DNA from 2 places in the Levilactobacillus muriae genome. Region 1 is predicted to be linked to the other one. Evidence: predicted binding sites of a transcription regulator. Region 1 holds the regulator's gene; the other holds the start of a gene.
The links. The regulator HrcA, encoded in region 1, represses chaperone genes, less so after heat shock. The targets are predictions, from matches to a motif close to TTAGCACTCNNNNNNNNNGAGTGCTAA.
Positions count from the first base shown of each region.

Region 2: a site for HrcA is predicted at 4,653-4,679, ahead of ACKTSF_RS12435 (ATP-dependent Clp protease ATP-binding subunit). Genes of this name have one in related genera too.

Region 1 is NZ_BAAFRU010000002.1:206,972-215,082, reverse strand. Features, by position in the region: gene dltB (D-alanyl-lipoteichoic acid biosynthesis protein DltB) at 1-295, opposite strand, end outside; gene dltA (D-alanine--poly(phosphoribitol) ligase subunit DltA) at 295-1,824, opposite strand; gene ACKTSF_RS02125 (teichoic acid D-Ala incorporation-associated protein DltX) at 1,875-2,024, opposite strand; gene dnaJ (molecular chaperone DnaJ) at 2,326-3,480, opposite strand; gene dnaK (molecular chaperone DnaK) at 3,607-5,484, opposite strand; gene grpE (nucleotide exchange factor GrpE) at 5,522-6,109, opposite strand; gene hrcA (heat-inducible transcriptional repressor HrcA) at 6,130-7,167, opposite strand; gene ribF (riboflavin biosynthesis protein RibF) at 7,692-8,111, opposite strand, start outside.
Region 2 is NZ_BAAFRU010000022.1:13,578-21,688, reverse strand. Features, by position in the region: gene ACKTSF_RS12460 (glycosyltransferase family 4 protein) at 1-417, opposite strand, end outside; gene ACKTSF_RS12455 (glycosyltransferase family 4 protein) at 430-1,608, opposite strand; gene ptsP (phosphoenolpyruvate--protein phosphotransferase) at 1,946-3,676, opposite strand; gene ACKTSF_RS12445 (phosphocarrier protein HPr) at 3,676-3,942, opposite strand; gene ykzS (protein YkzS) at 4,110-4,310, opposite strand; gene ACKTSF_RS12435 (ATP-dependent Clp protease ATP-binding subunit) at 4,855-7,092, shown strand; gene ACKTSF_RS12430 (MucBP domain-containing protein) at 7,398-8,111, shown strand, end outside.

The sequences.
Region 1 (8,111 bases):
TTAAGGGTGCAATGGCAAGAATCACCAACAGGTAAAACAACGGCCCCGAATTATGGTTTCTCCGATAAACGGCATACCCCCAGGTCAAGACCACCTCATACAAAATGTAGATTATCAAGGCCACCCCTTGAGTCCATTTAGAACCCCCAAAGGTTAAGACCAGGAAGAAGATAGACACTAACGTTTCATAGAGGCGCGACCGTTTGCCGTACAGAAGACCAATCATCAGTGGCAGTAACGCCACCCCCAACAAGGCGAAGTACGTTGGGTTGCCATACGGTTCAAAAGTCAACATTATTGATTGACCTCAGCAATAATAGATTTAATATCAACCTTGCCGTTGGGGGTCATCGGTAGGCTATCCTTGTACACAAAGCGCTGCGGAATCATATATTCCATCATATCGCCACCTTGCAAATTATCCTTGATCGCCTTGGTCAGGTCTAACTCGCTGGCAAAATTATGACCACTTGGGACCACCCAAGCAATCAGCTGGCTGACCTTGTGATTCCGGTCATATCGCGGCACAGCAACGCCAACCTGAATGTGGTCTTCCTGTGACAAGTAGTGATTGACCTCCTCCAATTCGATTCGGTAACCGTGGAGCTTGATCTGAAAGTCGGTTCGTCCGCGGTACATGATCAGATCATCCGCCGTAACAACACCTAAGTCGCCGGACCGATAAACGGTCTTACCGTCCATGGTCACAAAAGCCTTAGCCGTCTTTTCCGGATTGTTCAGGTAACCCTTCGACATCGAAGGACCACTGATCAAAATCTCGCCTTCAGTCCCCACCGGTACCGGACGCAATTGGTCATCGACCACCGTGATCTCAGTATCGCCCTTGGCATACCCAATAGGTAACCGTGGATGATCAGCTAAGATCTCCGCCGTGATTTCAACTTGAGTCACTGCCACCGTGGTTTCCGTTGGCCCGTACGTGTTAAAGATTCGGGCATCTGGGAAGCGTTGGTGTAAGTTCTGCGCCGTAGCATGGGTCAATTCTTCTCCACAGAAGAGGAAGCGACTCAGTCGTGGATAATGTGCGGCATCAAAAGTGGGCTCTAACAAGCAAATATCCATAAAGGACGGCGTAGAAACCCAGACATCTAGGTCCATTTGTGGTAATGTCTCAAACAGTTCTTTGAAGTTATCCGTCACCGTCTTGGGCAAGGCAACAAGTGTGCCCCCGCTGGCCAATGTTGGTCCCCAATCCATGACAGACAGGTCAAACGAATAGGGTGCCTGGGACAACGTCCGTGGTGCGGTTGGCAACACGAAGTCGGCACTCAACATCCAATTGACATAACTCAATAAATTTTTGTGTGAAATCTGCACACCCTTGGGCTTACCCGTTGTTCCGGACGTAAAGATAATATAGTAATTCTCATCGCCACTCACGCCATGGTCGACCTGGTAGTCCACAACTGGACTGCTGAAGATGGTCTGCAGGTTATCCGGTGTAATCACCGGCGTCTCACCCAAAGTCGTGGGTAACGCGCTCACGGCAATCGCTGCAGCGGGTTGTGCAATCTCGTTAATGGTCGTAATCCGCTCGAGTGGCGAATGCGTATCGATTGGCGCATAGGCGTGCCCACTCTTGACGATTCCTAAGAAGGTCACCATCATGTCAAACGTTTGGCCCCCATAGACTAGGATGGGTGCGTGCGCTGGTAGCTGCATGGCGTCTAAATGAGCGGCCAAAGCATCCGAACGCTGTTTCAACTCACCGTACGTGTTTGTGTGTCCCAGATCATCGTAAGCGATGCGATCCGGATCACTGGTGGCAAACTGATCAATCGCTGTGATCATGTTTTCTATCATTCTATATCCCCCCCGAAGAAATCATGGTTAATGGTTAGTTGACCCCGCAACTAAAACTCGTTGTAAATAAAAGTCGAGTTATTCAAACCACTATAGCCATACAAATAAACCAAAACCATCAAAATCACAAAGTAAAACATGGTCCAACCAATGAAGGCTACCACCGGCTGATGCCATAACGCCAGCCACTTTGCTCTCATGAAATTCACCCCCAAGTTTTGCTGGTCGATTCGTCCCCCAAACCAGCTTCCGTTCGCAACCAATTCACCTGTATTTTCCCCGACGAATCCACGTGAATTGGTGAGGAGTTTTGCAGCTAAAGCCGCGCTCCTTATGTTCTGAGAGTATCATTGCCAAAACCGGATTGCAATTAACCTTACTCAAGCTTAAGCGTTTCTTTGACATTTTATAATTATTATTATATTTAGGGGCAATCAAAAAGGCTGCCGAAATCTTCAGCAGCCTTGATAGATTAGCTATTTGAGCACGTTGGTCCGCAAGCTAATTTTCATTAAATTTATCACGCATTTTGTTAAATAAGTTACCTTTGCCCGTACCTGTAACGGTCTCACCGCTGGCCTTCGCAAAGTCACGGAGTGCATCCCGTTGACCCTTGTTCAGATTCTTTGGCGTCAAGACCTTCACAGTGACGTGTTCATCACCATTTCCGTTACCACGCAGACGAGGTGCACCCTTGCCGCGTAGCCGGAAAGTCGTCCCAGCTTGTGTCCCGGCTGGCACCTTTAATTTGACATCCCCATGAACGGTTTTGACCGTCACGTCATCGCCCAGTGTTGCCTGAACGAATGAAATCGGTTGGTCAAAGTAGATCTCCGTGCCGTCACGCCGGAAGTCCTTGCTTGGTGTAACTTGGAAGATAATGAATAGATCACCGTAACCACCACCGTTTTGGCCGGCTTCACCTTGACCTTGTAACCGCATTTGTTGACCGTCATCGACCCCTGCTGGGATGGAAACTTCAACTTCATGCTGTTCTTCTTCGTGACCAGAACCCCCACAGGTTGGGCACTTTTCCTTGATTTCTTGACCCGTACCATGACAGACAGGGCAAGGTTGTTGGCTTCGCATCCGACCCAGTGGCGTGTTGGTCTCTGTCGTGACGTAACCAGTCCCGCCACATTGGTGACAGGTTACTGGTGACGTCCCCGGCTTAGCACCGTTCCCACCACAAGTGTGGCATTGGGACTCACGCGTATACTTAATCTTGGTCTTCTTCCCAAAAATGGCCTCTTCAAACTTCAAGTCCATCTGGTACTGCAGATCACGACCCGGCCGTGGCGCATTGGGGTTGCGTTGACCGCCCCCGCCACCACCAAAGAATTGATTGAAGATGTCGTCGAAGCCACCTCCGCCGCCACCAAAACCACCGAAGCCGCCACCGGCATTGCCGCTGCCAAAGCCGCCAAAGCCCTGAGGACCGTCAGCTGAACCGTACTGGTCGTAGTTAGCCCGTTTATCCTTGTCACCTAAAACATCGTAGGCATCCTGAACCTCTTTAAACTTGTCCGCCGCGTCGGGGGCCTTGTTTAAATCTGGATGATACTTCTTAGATAATTTCCGGTAGGCCTTTTTAATTTCATCTTGGCTGGCATCCTTTGAGACACCTAAAACGCCATATAAGTCCGATTGCGCCATCGTTTTCCTCCCAATCCATTCCGAAATTTTTCGCTACTAGTAAGAATAGCATACTCGAAACAAAAAGCCAAAGCCCCACGGACTCTGACTTTTTGCCATGACAATTTACGATTAAACAATCAGTCTTTACTTCTTGTCCTTATCGTCGTCATCGTGAACTTCATGGAAGTCTCCGTCAACGGTGTCGCCATCTTTACCGTCAGTCTTAGCACCATCAGCACCGGCAGCTTGATCAGCATCGCCGTTAGCGTCGCCTTGAGCTTGTTGTGCTTGTTGGTACAACTTCACGGAAAGGTCTTGGATAATCTTGTTCAGGTCATCCTTCTTAGCCTTCATGTCGTCCAAATCGTTGGACTCTTGGGACTTCTTTAAGGCATCACGCGCGTCTTCAGCCTTCTTGATTTCATCATCGGAGACCTTGCCCTTAACGTCTTTCAGTGTCTTGTCAGTCTGGAAGAGCAATTGGTCGACTTCGTTCTTGGTGTCGACTTCTTCCTTACGCTTCTTGTCGGCAGCTTCGTTTTCCTTAGCTTCCTTCATCATCTTTTCGACTTCTTCGTCGGAAAGACCACCGGAACTCTTGATAGTGATCTTTTGTTCCTTGTTGGTTCCCATATCCTTAGCGGAAACGTTAACGATCCCGTTCTTATCGATATCGAACGTCACTTGGATTTGAGGAACGCCACGAGGTGCAGCTGGAATGTCAGCGAGTTGGAAGTTACCCAACGTCTTGTTGTCAGCAGCCATTGGCCGTTCACCTTGTAAAACGTGAATATCAACGGCTGGTTGATTATCAGCAGCGGTTGAGAAGACTTGGGATTTGCTGGTAGGAATCGTGGTGTTCCGGTCGATCAGCTTGGTGAAGACCCCACCCATGGTTTCGATACCCAAAGATAATGGCGTCACATCAAGTAAAACAACGTCCTTCACATCACCAGTGATAACCCCACCTTGCACGGCAGCACCTAAAGCAACGGCTTCGTCAGGGTTGATGGAATGGTTGGATTCCTTACCCGTCCACTTTTCAACGGCATCTTGAACGGCTGGAATCCGAGTAGACCCACCATTTAAGATAACAACATCAATGTCGCCAGCCTTTAAATCGGCATCCTTCAACGCATTTTCAACGGGAATCCGAGTCTTTTCGACCAGATCAGCCGTCAATTCGTTGAACTTTGCGCGACTCAATGACTTTTCCAAGTGAAGTGGCCCGTTGTCGCCAGCGGAAATAAATGGCAAGCTGATCTGTGCTTCGGTAACCCCAGAGAGGTCCTTCTTAGCCTTTTCAGCAGCATCCTTTAGCCGTTGTAAAGCCATCTTATCCTTAGATAAATCGACACCGTTTTCTTGCTTGAAGTCGGCGATCAACCAGTCCATGATCTTCTTATCGAAGTCATCCCCACCTAAATGGGTATCACCGTTCGTTGAGAGAACGTCAAAGACACCATCACCTAAGTCTAAGACAGAAACATCAAAGGTCCCACCACCAAGGTCGTAAACCATAATCTTTTCGTCTTTATCTTGCTTGTCCAAACCATAAGCTAAAGCAGCAGCCGTAGGTTCGTTGATGATCCGTTCAACGTTCAAGCCGGCAATCTTACCAGCATCTTTAGTCGCTTGACGTTGGGCATCGTTGAAGTAAGCTGGTACCGTAATAACCGCCTTTTCAACTGTGTCACCGATGTAGTCTTCAGCGAAGGCCTTCAAGTGTTGTAAAATCATTGCTGAGATTTGTTGTGGCGTGTAATCCTTGCCATCAACGGAAACCTTGTAACCTGCTTCACCCATATGACTCTTGATGGATGAGATTGTGTTTGGGTTGGTGATTGCTTGCCGCTTGGCAACTTCACCGACTTGCGTTTCACCGTCTTTAAATGCAACAACTGATGGCGTCGTCCGGGCGCCTTCCTTGTTCGCAATAATCTTCGGGGTACTACCTTCAAGAACGGCAACGGCTGAGTTGGTCGTCCCTAAGTCAATTCCGATAATCTTGTTACTTGCCATCAAAAATTCCCTCTTTGTTAGTTTTTTTTAATTTGCTTTATTGTGCGACGACAACCATTGCTGGCCGTAGAACGCGATCCTTCAGTTGGTAACCCTTTTGGAGGACCTTAACGACCGTTTCGGCCGCCTGACCATCCTCTGCAGGCACTGATTGAACCGCTTGATGCAACGTTGGGTCGAATGTCTTCCCAATGGCTTCAATCTCCGTGACGTGGTTTCGCTTTAGGGCATCTTCCAAATGATCATAGGTCATCTGAACACCCTTCTTCAGTTGTTGCCCCGCCTCGTCCGCTGCTTCTACTGCGAGAGCACGCTCCAAGTTGTCAATGACGGGGAGCACGTCCTTAGCCAGTTGTTGGCCATCATACTTGATAAGCGTTGCCTGTTCCTTTTGGAACCGCGCTTGCATGTTTTGGACTTCCGCCTCCGCACGCAAATACTTATCTTCGAAGTCACTGGCCTTGCGCTTGAGTTCATCAACTTCGGCCGCGGTCGCAACCTTCTTAAATAACTTTGGCTTCTTTGGCGCTGCCTTTTCGGCCGATTCAGTCTTTGAATCTGGCTTAGTCGTGGCGGCCTTTGCCGCAGTTTGGTCATCGGTGGACGCTTGTTGCTTGTCAGCCACGATAAAAACCCTCCCTTTCTTTACTCGTCATAAAACCGGTAGTAATCTAATAGTTTCTTCGCGAGCTCTTCACGAAACGCCCCAACAATACCGAGCATCCGAGAATATGGCATTCGCGTGGGTCCCAGAATTGCGATCATCCCCTGACCATGTTGGTCAACATCATAGGTCGCCGTGATCAGACTGAAATTCTGCAACGCATCATTGGTCATTTCATTACCGATGCGCACGGAGATCTTATCGCTAGGTTGCCCCAACACACTCGCAATGTCATCGGTCTTATCGATCAACGAATACAAGGACTTCAGTGAATCAACGTCGCTATCCTGAGAAAAGTTCAGTAGGTTGAGTCGCCCACCAACGTAGAACCGCTCCTGAGCGGCCCGCGTCAGCACATCGCCAAAGATATCTAAGAATCCCTGAGGACTTTGTAGATAGTGCGCGATCTTTGCGGGAATATCAGCCTGTAGCTTCCGTAAGACTTCCGGTAAAGTCAGTCCCACCAATTGGTCATTGATCAAGCGGACCACAGCTTCAAGCTGCTCACCGTCAACGTCGCCGGCCACGTCAAACGTTTGGTTCTCCACGTCACCACTATCGGTGACGAGAATGGCCATAATCTGCCGCTTGCCCAAAGGCACTAACCGAAAGCCGCTGAGGCGACTATCCTTTAACTCCGGCTTCAACGTGAACGCCGTGTAACTCGTCAGGTTAGACAGGATTGTCGCGGATTGCGAAATGATTTCGTCAATCTTATGAAAATCGCCACCTAGTGATGACTGAATCACATCGATATCGTTGGGCCGCAAAGGATCGGGCTTAACCAGATGATCAACGTAATACCGGTAACCTTCGACCGAAGGAATTCGGCCGGAAGACGAGTGGGTCTTCTTAATCAAGCCCTGCTCTTCTAAGGCTGCCATCTCGTTACGAATTGTCGCTGAGCTTACGTGGATGGGTAACTGCTTGGCTAATGCCTTGGACCCCACCGGAACACCGGTATTGGTGAAGTCGCGGACAACGGCTCGCAGAATCATCATTTGTCTTTCTGAAAGCATCACAATCACCCCTTTTTTAGCACTCAAACTAATCAAGTGCTAAGACACATATATAATGTAGCAAAACCGGGATTTGAAGTCAAGAAATCTGGTAGAATTTTTAGCAATCTCTGCAATTAAGTGCTAATTTTTTGATTTGGCCGTGATCTTGATGACTATTGCCACCTGCGGCTGCCAGAGATTCCGGCGGCTGTGGGGATCGCCTGCAGCCTCCCCACAGCGTTCCGGCTTAAATTTGGTGAACGGTAAGCCGGCTGGTTTAGACAATGTAGCCAACTATTCAGGACGCTATCTCTACTGTGTAGAGGGTTATGCCAACATTTTATCTTTCACCCTTCAGTTAGCTAGTTGTACCACTAGCTATAACCCAGATTTCAACCGCCATAACCCTGTTTTCTAACTCAAAACACCTATTAACCAATCCCCAGCATAGCAAAAATCTTTCACCTTGCAATTATCTTCCCAAAATAAAAGAGCCCAGATAAAATTATCCAGGCCCCTCATTTATGCTGTGATTAAATTGCCTAATCTGAGACGACCTGGGCGAAATAATCTCGCGTAGCCGTCTCGTCCTTCTTGAGTTGGGCAATTAACCTCTCTGCGGAATCGAATTTCACTTGGCCCCGTAAACGGTGATGCCACTCAACTTCAACGTTTTCACCATAAAGGTTCCCCTGATAGTCCAGGAGATTCATCTCCACCGTGATTGGCCGATCGTCACCAAAGGTATCGTTATGTCCCACGGAAATCATACCGGGATACCAGATAGCCCCAACCTTTAACCGCGCCGTGTAGACACCAATGCCTGGCAACCATTCATTCTCCGGTGTCAGAACGTTTGCGGTTGGGTAGCCAATGGTTCGACCTCGAGCTTCACCATGAACAACGACCCCCGTCGACCGGTAAAGGTAGCCCAAAAGTGTATTAGCCGTATCGACATCGCC
Region 2 (8,111 bases), on a different contig from region 1:
ACTCACGAAGTTAGGAATATACGTCACCCGTTCAGCGGGAATCCCGTAGGCCACCAGCTTAGGAATAAAGGTCGGATTGACCACAACAATATGGTCCATCCGGCGATAAAAAGCAATCACATATTTATAAAAGATTGACCGGAACGGTTGTGGGATTTTTAGACTTCCCTCCAACGTTTCAGGCAAGAAATGAACATAACCAATCTTCCGACCGCGCCCGGGCAGAAAAGTCGACAGGTAATAAGTCGGATTAATCGTATGGTAATGCGTCACATCGACCCGTCCATACTTGTTAACCGTCACGTCAAACTCATCCTTGAGCCGTGTCGCCAACAGATTCATCAATTCATTATAAGCACTTCCCACACCCTGTCCCTTGACGGAATCAGCCTTGGAAAACATGTTAATTTTTAGCATCCAATTGCTCCTCTAATCACTAAAATCTGGGGTATCTTCATGCGTCGCTTCGTAACTCGCCTGAGCATCCTGATAGAACTCAATGACCCGTTGGCCAAAGGTATCAGCAGAGATCTCCGCTAGCTTACGCGCCAGCAGGTCGGGGTCCTGTTCCTCATCCCCATGCTTCAGGTAATCAACGACATTTGTGACCATCTCGTCCTCGGTCTTGAAGGTCACCCCAAGTGTCCGTTTCGACAGCAACTCATCGGTATACGGGCTCGTCATGACCACGATCTTCGTTCCGGCCGCCATGGCCTCAATATAGGTTAGACCCTGTGACTCCGAATCGGACGAAGACAGGAAGACATTTGCCATGTGATAGTATCGGAAAACATCGTTATTATTCACTTGACCAGTAAATGAAATATGATCCGTCAGACCAGCATCCTTTACCTGTTGTTCGAGATCTTCCTTAGCCGGACCATCGCCGACAATCAAGAGCTGTGCATTGGGAACTTCCGCCAGAATTCGTGGCATAGCCGCAATACTTTCCTTAATATTCTTCTCGTAAGCCAGACGACTTAACGACAGAATTACCGGTGTATCCGGTTGATAGCCCAACTCACGTCGTAGATTGGCCGTATCAGGTTGTTCATACTGATGGAGGTTGACCCCGGTGGGAATAATCCGAATTGGTGTCTTGACCCCATAATCAGTTAAGGTCGTTAACACCCGATCACTCGGCGCCACCACCCCAGTCAGGTGATAACAAAAGGCCAGAGTCGCTTGCTTAACGTGCACGGGCTTCAAAATCTTTCCGTTCGCTACATAATGCAAGTAATCCTCGTACATGGTGTGGTAAGTATGTAGACAAGGAATCTCCAGGTTCCGCGCCACAAACTTCCCGATCCACCCCATCGAGAATTCCGTCTGAGTGTGGACAATATCTAAATTTAATTCTTTGGCAATTTGATAAGCTTGAAAAAGCCCCCGCACTGCTATCCGCCGTTCCGTGAATGATACGAATGGAATACTTGAAAAACGAAAAACATTCCGCTCATAAACGTTGCGTTCCACGTTTGGATCGGTCGTGGTAAAAATATAGACCTGGTGCCCCTGCTTTTCCAGTTGATCACGCAGCGTCTTAATCGACGTTGCAACCCCACTTACTTGAGGGAAATAGGTATCTGTAAATAAGCCAATGTTCATCGCCAATCCCCCTTGCGTCTGTGTTTGGCTAAAAAGATTTAGAGCTTCGCTTTGTACAATCATCACAATTATATGGGTTTGGCTAGGGGATTGCAAACCTCAGCGGCTATCGCAAGAAAATCTCATCATTTGGCCATTCTTACGCGCTTACATTTCAGACACCCGTCGAACAATTCTGGTGGGCATTCATTCTTACCATTCACCGCCAATCCCCGCCCGCTAGTGTTTGGACGTGATCCGGGATGTGTCCACCAGCAGACTGGGACTCGTTTCGTGTCGTCACCACAACTAAAAAGGACATCCCGAATAAAACGGATGCCCTTCACTCATATTCAGTTTATTTCAGCACGTCAGGAACAGCCGCTTGAACCATGGTAACGACTTCCTGACTGGTACTGGCGGAATTAACCGTCGTTTCTGCCAATGCCACCAACTCATGGGCATCTAACTGACCAATCAACTGACGCGTCTTAGCAATCGCACTCGGCGCCATAGAGAATTCGTCAAGGCCCATCCCTAGCAAGAGCGGTAATGCGATCGGATCCCCCGCCATTTCTCCACACATGGCAACGGGAATCCCCCCCGCATGTCCGGCCGAAATAACGTTATCGATCAAGCGCAGAATCGCCGGATGATACGGCTGGTAAAGATAAGCGACGTTCTGATTGGTCCGATCAGCCGCCAGAGTATACCCGATCAGGTCGTTGGTCCCAATGCTCATGAAATCCACTTCATTCGCAAACCGGTCGGCCAACAATGCCGCTGCTGGCACCTCAACCATCATACCCACGGCAATTTTGCCCATGGGCACCCGCTTTGCCGTTAATTTAGAGCGTTCATCGTCGTAAATTGCCTTGGCCTGCCGTAGTTCATCCAACGTCGCAATCATCGGGAACATGATGCTCAAATGACCAAACGCCGACGCGCGAATCAAAGCTCGCAATTGACTTCGAAAGACCTGCTGATGTGCAAGGCTCTGGCGAATGGCGCGTGCCCCCATAAAGGGATTAGCCTCGTTCTGTGATGGCCGATAAGGGAGTTCCTTATCGCCCCCCACATCTAATGTACGAATGACCACCGGCCGAGGCGCCATCGTCTCTAGCACCTGGCGATAAATGGCGAACTGTTCGTCTTCAGTCGGCAGGTGCTGCGCGTCCAAATATAAAAATTCGGTTCGGAATAAGCCAACGCCTTCGGCACCACCAGCCGTCACCCGGGCCAAATCAGCCACAGTTCCCATATTAGCAGCTAGTGTCACACCCACGCCGTCTTTGGAGACCGTCTCGTGATGCGCCAATTCATCCAGTCGCTGTTGATTTTTCACGCGTTGGACCATGGCCCGTCGCGCGACGGCAATCTCATCTGCCGTCGGTCCGACCATGACGTTTCCCTGGGTGCCATTGACCACAACTAACTCGCCATTGGTCAACGTCTGAGTTGCCACCTGAGTTCCCACGACTGCCGGCAAATTCAACGACCGTGCCAAAATTGAGGAATGGGACGTACGGCCACCGGCATCGGTGATAAATCCCAAAACCTGTTGTGGGTTGACCGCTACCGCCTCACTAGCAATCAAATCGTGTGTGACCACGACAACGGGATGGTTAATCAGTGCCAAATCCGGTAGGGTGACCCCCAGCAGATGGGCTGTTAAGCGTTTTGCCACAGTCTGCCAGTTGGTCAGACGATCCTGTAAGTAAGGATTGTCGACCAATTCTGCGAGTTCTTCCTCGATTGTTGTGGTGACCAGTGCGACCGCAAATTCAGTATTCGCATGTCGCTCTCTGATATTTAGTTCAACGTGTCCCATCAGGTCCTGATCCTTTAACATGGCAATTTGTGCAATAAAAACCTGGGCACGGTCAGCACCCAGGTTTTTATTTACACGAGTTTTTATCGTCTCAATCTCTGAAACGGTTGCTTCAAGGGCCTGATGGAATCGATTTAATTCGTAATCAAGATTAGTGACTGTCTGCTGAGAGACGTGAAGGTCTGGCTCGTCCAGTCGGTAAACCCGACCGCAAGTCACCCCATCACTGGCAGCAATCCCCTTGAGCATCGTCTTCATTAGTCAGACAAACCCTCTTTAGTCATTGTTTCAGCAATAGCAGTCATTGCATCAGCTTCGTCTTCACCGTCAGTCGTAATGGTGATGTCAGCGTTTTGGCCAACACCTAAAGACATAACACCCATGATAGACTTCAAGTTAACGGACTTGTCTTGGTACTGCAAGCTAACTTCAGAACTGAACTTACTTGCTGATTGTACCAATAAAGTAGCTGGACGTGCATGGATACCAGTTTCTGCTGTAACATGAAATTCGCGTTTTTCCATAATTGATCGATCTCCTTTAAGCTTAGGTTGACTACTTACCGACACGACTCGCCTTGACCTTGCGCATTGGCCAAACAACCATTCAACGAGTCACGCCTACCTACTAAGAATATCAATGTAAGCCACAAATTACAAGTTATACATGAACCGCTTTCATCAAAAAAACGTTATTCGCCGTCATTTCCGGCGTCATGATCGTAGTGGTAGATGAGTTTCCCGTTCTTTTCGGCCTTACCCACAACCCGTTTCCGCGTTTCGTATGCCATAAAAGCTTTTTGAAATGCTGGGAAGTCTGCCGGTGTGACTTCAAACTGCGCAATTTTCTTATCTTTCAATTGATTCATTAAATCCGTAAAGTCTCGTTCCACTATTTTTCCTCCCGCTCTCTTTTTCTGAGTATAACCAACACTTGTCTTCCGCGACTGCCAGAATTTCAAATCGACGATCACCTTGTAACAACCTTAATCTACTTCCCATCACTACTAAATCACTAAGGCCTTTACGTTATCGTCAACGACGTGTCTTGCGGCCTAATAGGTTCCAGTTACCAGATTTAGTTACGTCTCATGGTAAGTTTTACCGTCAATCTCAGTACGCCTATTATATCACGTCCACAACACTTTCCGATTGCGTTCTCCCCTATCTTACGGGCCAAACACGTGTCGGTCAAAGCTTATCCAAAAAGAATTTTCAATTTTGAAATGTTCATTTTAGCATTCTATTAGTGAGAGTGCTAAAATGAAGGCGTTCGTTAGAAATCCCCCGTAATATCGTGCATTTATCGTGCAAACAAAATACTTGCACGTCCAGATGAACGCGGTATAATGTGGTCAATGGTCAAGAAAGGTCAAACACTTTTCGAAGACCCGTGGAATTTCCACGAGAACTCCAGGCAAGAAAGGAGACGACAAGATGCTATGTCAAAATTGCCACCGCAATGAAGCAACGATTCACCTTTACATGAGTGTAAACGGGCAGCGGCAACAAGTTGACCTATGCCAAAATTGTTACCAGCTGCTGAAACAGCAACAATCAAACGATTCTGGAAATGGAGGTGGCCGTATGGCACAAGATCCATTCGGCTTTAATAACCTGGACGATATTTTCCGGGCTATGCAAGGCGGCGACAACAACCAAACTAATAATTTCCGACAGGACTCCGGACAAGGTCGACCAACCCAACCTTCTGGCAACCAGGGCGGTTCCGGTAATGGCTTACTCAGTCAATACGGATTGAACCTCACCCAGTTGGCAAAGGATGGTAAAGTTGATCCCGTTATTGGCCGGGACAAAGAAACGGCACAAGTCATCGAGATCCTTAACCGGCGGACGAAGAACAACCCTGTGTTGATTGGAGAAGCCGGTGTTGGGAAGACGGCGGTCGTTGAAGGCCTTGCGGAACGGATTGTCGAAGGCAACGTTCCCCAAAAGCTCGCCAACAAGCAAATTATTCGCTTAGACGTTGTGTCATTGGTCCAAGGAACTGGTATCCGTGGCCAATTCGAGCAACGTATGCAACAGTTGATGAAAGAAGTTCAAGCTAATCCCGATATTATCCTATTTATCGATGAAATTCACGAGATCATGGGTGCCGGGAATGCCGAAGGCGGTATGGATGCTGGTAACGTTTTGAAACCAGCCCTCGCCCGTGGTGACTTTCAATTGATCGGTGCAACCACGCTGAGTGAATACCGTGATATTGAAAAGGATCAGGCTTTAGCACGGCGGTTCCAACCCGTAACGGTTGACGAACCCAGTGCTGACGAAGCCGTTAAGATTTTAAAAGGCATTCAAAAGAAATACGAAGATTACCACCACGTTCACTACGACGATGACGCCATTGAGGCTGCCGTTCGTCTATCTGATCGGTATATTCAAGACCGGTTCTTACCAGACAAGGCCATTGACCTGTTGGATGAGGCTGGTTCTCGGAAGAACTTAACCATTAACATCGCCGACCCTAAGGCCATTGATGAAAAGATTAAGTCTGCCGAAGCACAGAAGCAAGCCGCCTTGAAGCAGGAAGACTATGAAAAGGCCGCCTACTACCGTGACCAAGTCACCAAGTTGGAGAAGTCCAAGGAAACTGCCAAGGATGCCGACCAAAACGCTTCCGCCGAAGTTACGGTCAAGGATATGCAAGACATCGTGGAAGAAAAGACCAGCATTCCTGTCGGTGAATTGCAAGCCAAGGAACAGCACCAACTCAAGAGTTTAGGTGCGGACCTTGAAAAGCACGTCATCGGCCAGAATGAGGCCGTCGACAAGGTTGCTCGGGCTATCCGGCGGAACCGAATCGGTCTGAACGGCACTGGTCGTCCAATTGGGTCCTTCCTCTTCGTCGGTCCAACCGGTGTTGGGAAGACGGAATTAGCCAAGCAATTGGCCAACGAACTCTTTGGTTCTGAAGACGCGATGGTTCGTTTCGATATGTCTGAGTACATGGAGCCGCATTCCATTTCTAAGCTAATCGGGTCACCACCTGGCTATGTTGGCTACGAAGAAGCTGGCCAGCTTACCGAGCAGGTTCGCCGTCATCCTTACACATTGATACTGTTGGATGAAATTGAAAAGGCCCATCCCGACGTCTTGAACATGTTCTTACAAATTCTGGACGACGGCCGGTTGACCGATTCTCAAGGCCGGACGGTTTCCTTCAAGGACACACTGATCATCATGACCAGTAACGCCGGTACCGGTGACGCCGAAGCCAACGTTGGTTTTGGAGCCGCCGCTGAAGGTACCACGCACTCTGTTCTGGGGAATCTGACCAACTACTTCAAGCCAGAATTCTTAAACCGGTTCGATGATATCGTTGAGTTCAATTCTCTGAGTATGGAAAACTTGATGCACATCGTTGACTTAATGATTGTTGACGTTAACCAAATGTTGGCGGGCCAAGGCCTCCACATTCACGTTACCGCGCCGGTCGAGGAACAATTGGTCAAGAAGGGCTACAATCCTGCAATGGGTGCTCGGCCACTCCGGCGAGTGATTCAAGAAGAGATTGAAGATCGAATCGCCGACTTCTACTTGGACCACGGGGACGTTAAGAACCTCGTTGCCAAGATTGAAGACGGTAAGATTACATTGGCTGCCGACACGGACGCTAATGCGGAAGCTAGTGACACAAGTTCAAGTAACGCTTAATTATGAATTTCCGAAGGTGTACAGCCATGAGAGCTGTGCACCTTTTTTGATGACTGCAAAAGGTTGAAAGATGAAATATTGGCAACATTGTCTAAACCAGCCGACTTACCGTTCACCAAATTTAGGGGGTGGGTAGGACGCTGTCAGCCTGAGAAGCGGTCTGCCAGTTCGCTTTGAACCGCCCTCCTCTCGGTGATAATCCGCCCGCTAGGCGTATCGGCCGAAATCTGACAACGTTCACATGTTGGCCTGACCGGGAAAAATGGTATACTAGATTTTAAAGGAAACTTCTGGAGGTGAATGGCATGGCTTTTTTTGACTGGTTACGACGATTGATTGAACCGAAACCCCAACGTGAAAATATACCGCAACCGGTAGCACCACAACGCCGTCATCAACCAATCCCAGCTCCAGCAGAACCCGTTGCTCCCAGCCAGCCAGCCGTGACGCCTCCCGTTCTGACCGACCACGCCATCACCTTAAAGCCAGCCCACCAACCGCAGCCCGAACCAACTGCCACCTTGGTAATTCGTTTGGTGGATGAACACAATCGCCCGCTGCAACCGGCACTCATCTTAACGGGATCACTTAATCATCCCGTCCACTGTCGGTTTCCAGAAATTCCAGGGTACGCACTCTCACGGATTCATGGCTTCACGCAGGACTTCATCAGCACGTATGGTCTGACAACTGCTATCTACCGTCGATTACTGGGTAAACCGATCATCGCCTATCTGGTCGACTTTGACTCCGGTCGGCTCTTGGCGCTTCCCCAGATTCATCGGGGTGCACTTTCCACGACTTACGCCCTAACGCCTCCTGTCGTCAATGGCTATCACATCTTCCAAGCACAAGGCCCACAACGTGGTAAATTTTCTACGTGTGTCCAACGCGTCGTGTACTTCTATCGACTCGACAGCTGGGAGACCGTCCAGCACGTTCATCAGTATGTTTTCCTACAGGCGGATCATCTGGTCTATGATGAACCAAATGGGACTGCATACGGCTACCAATTCCCA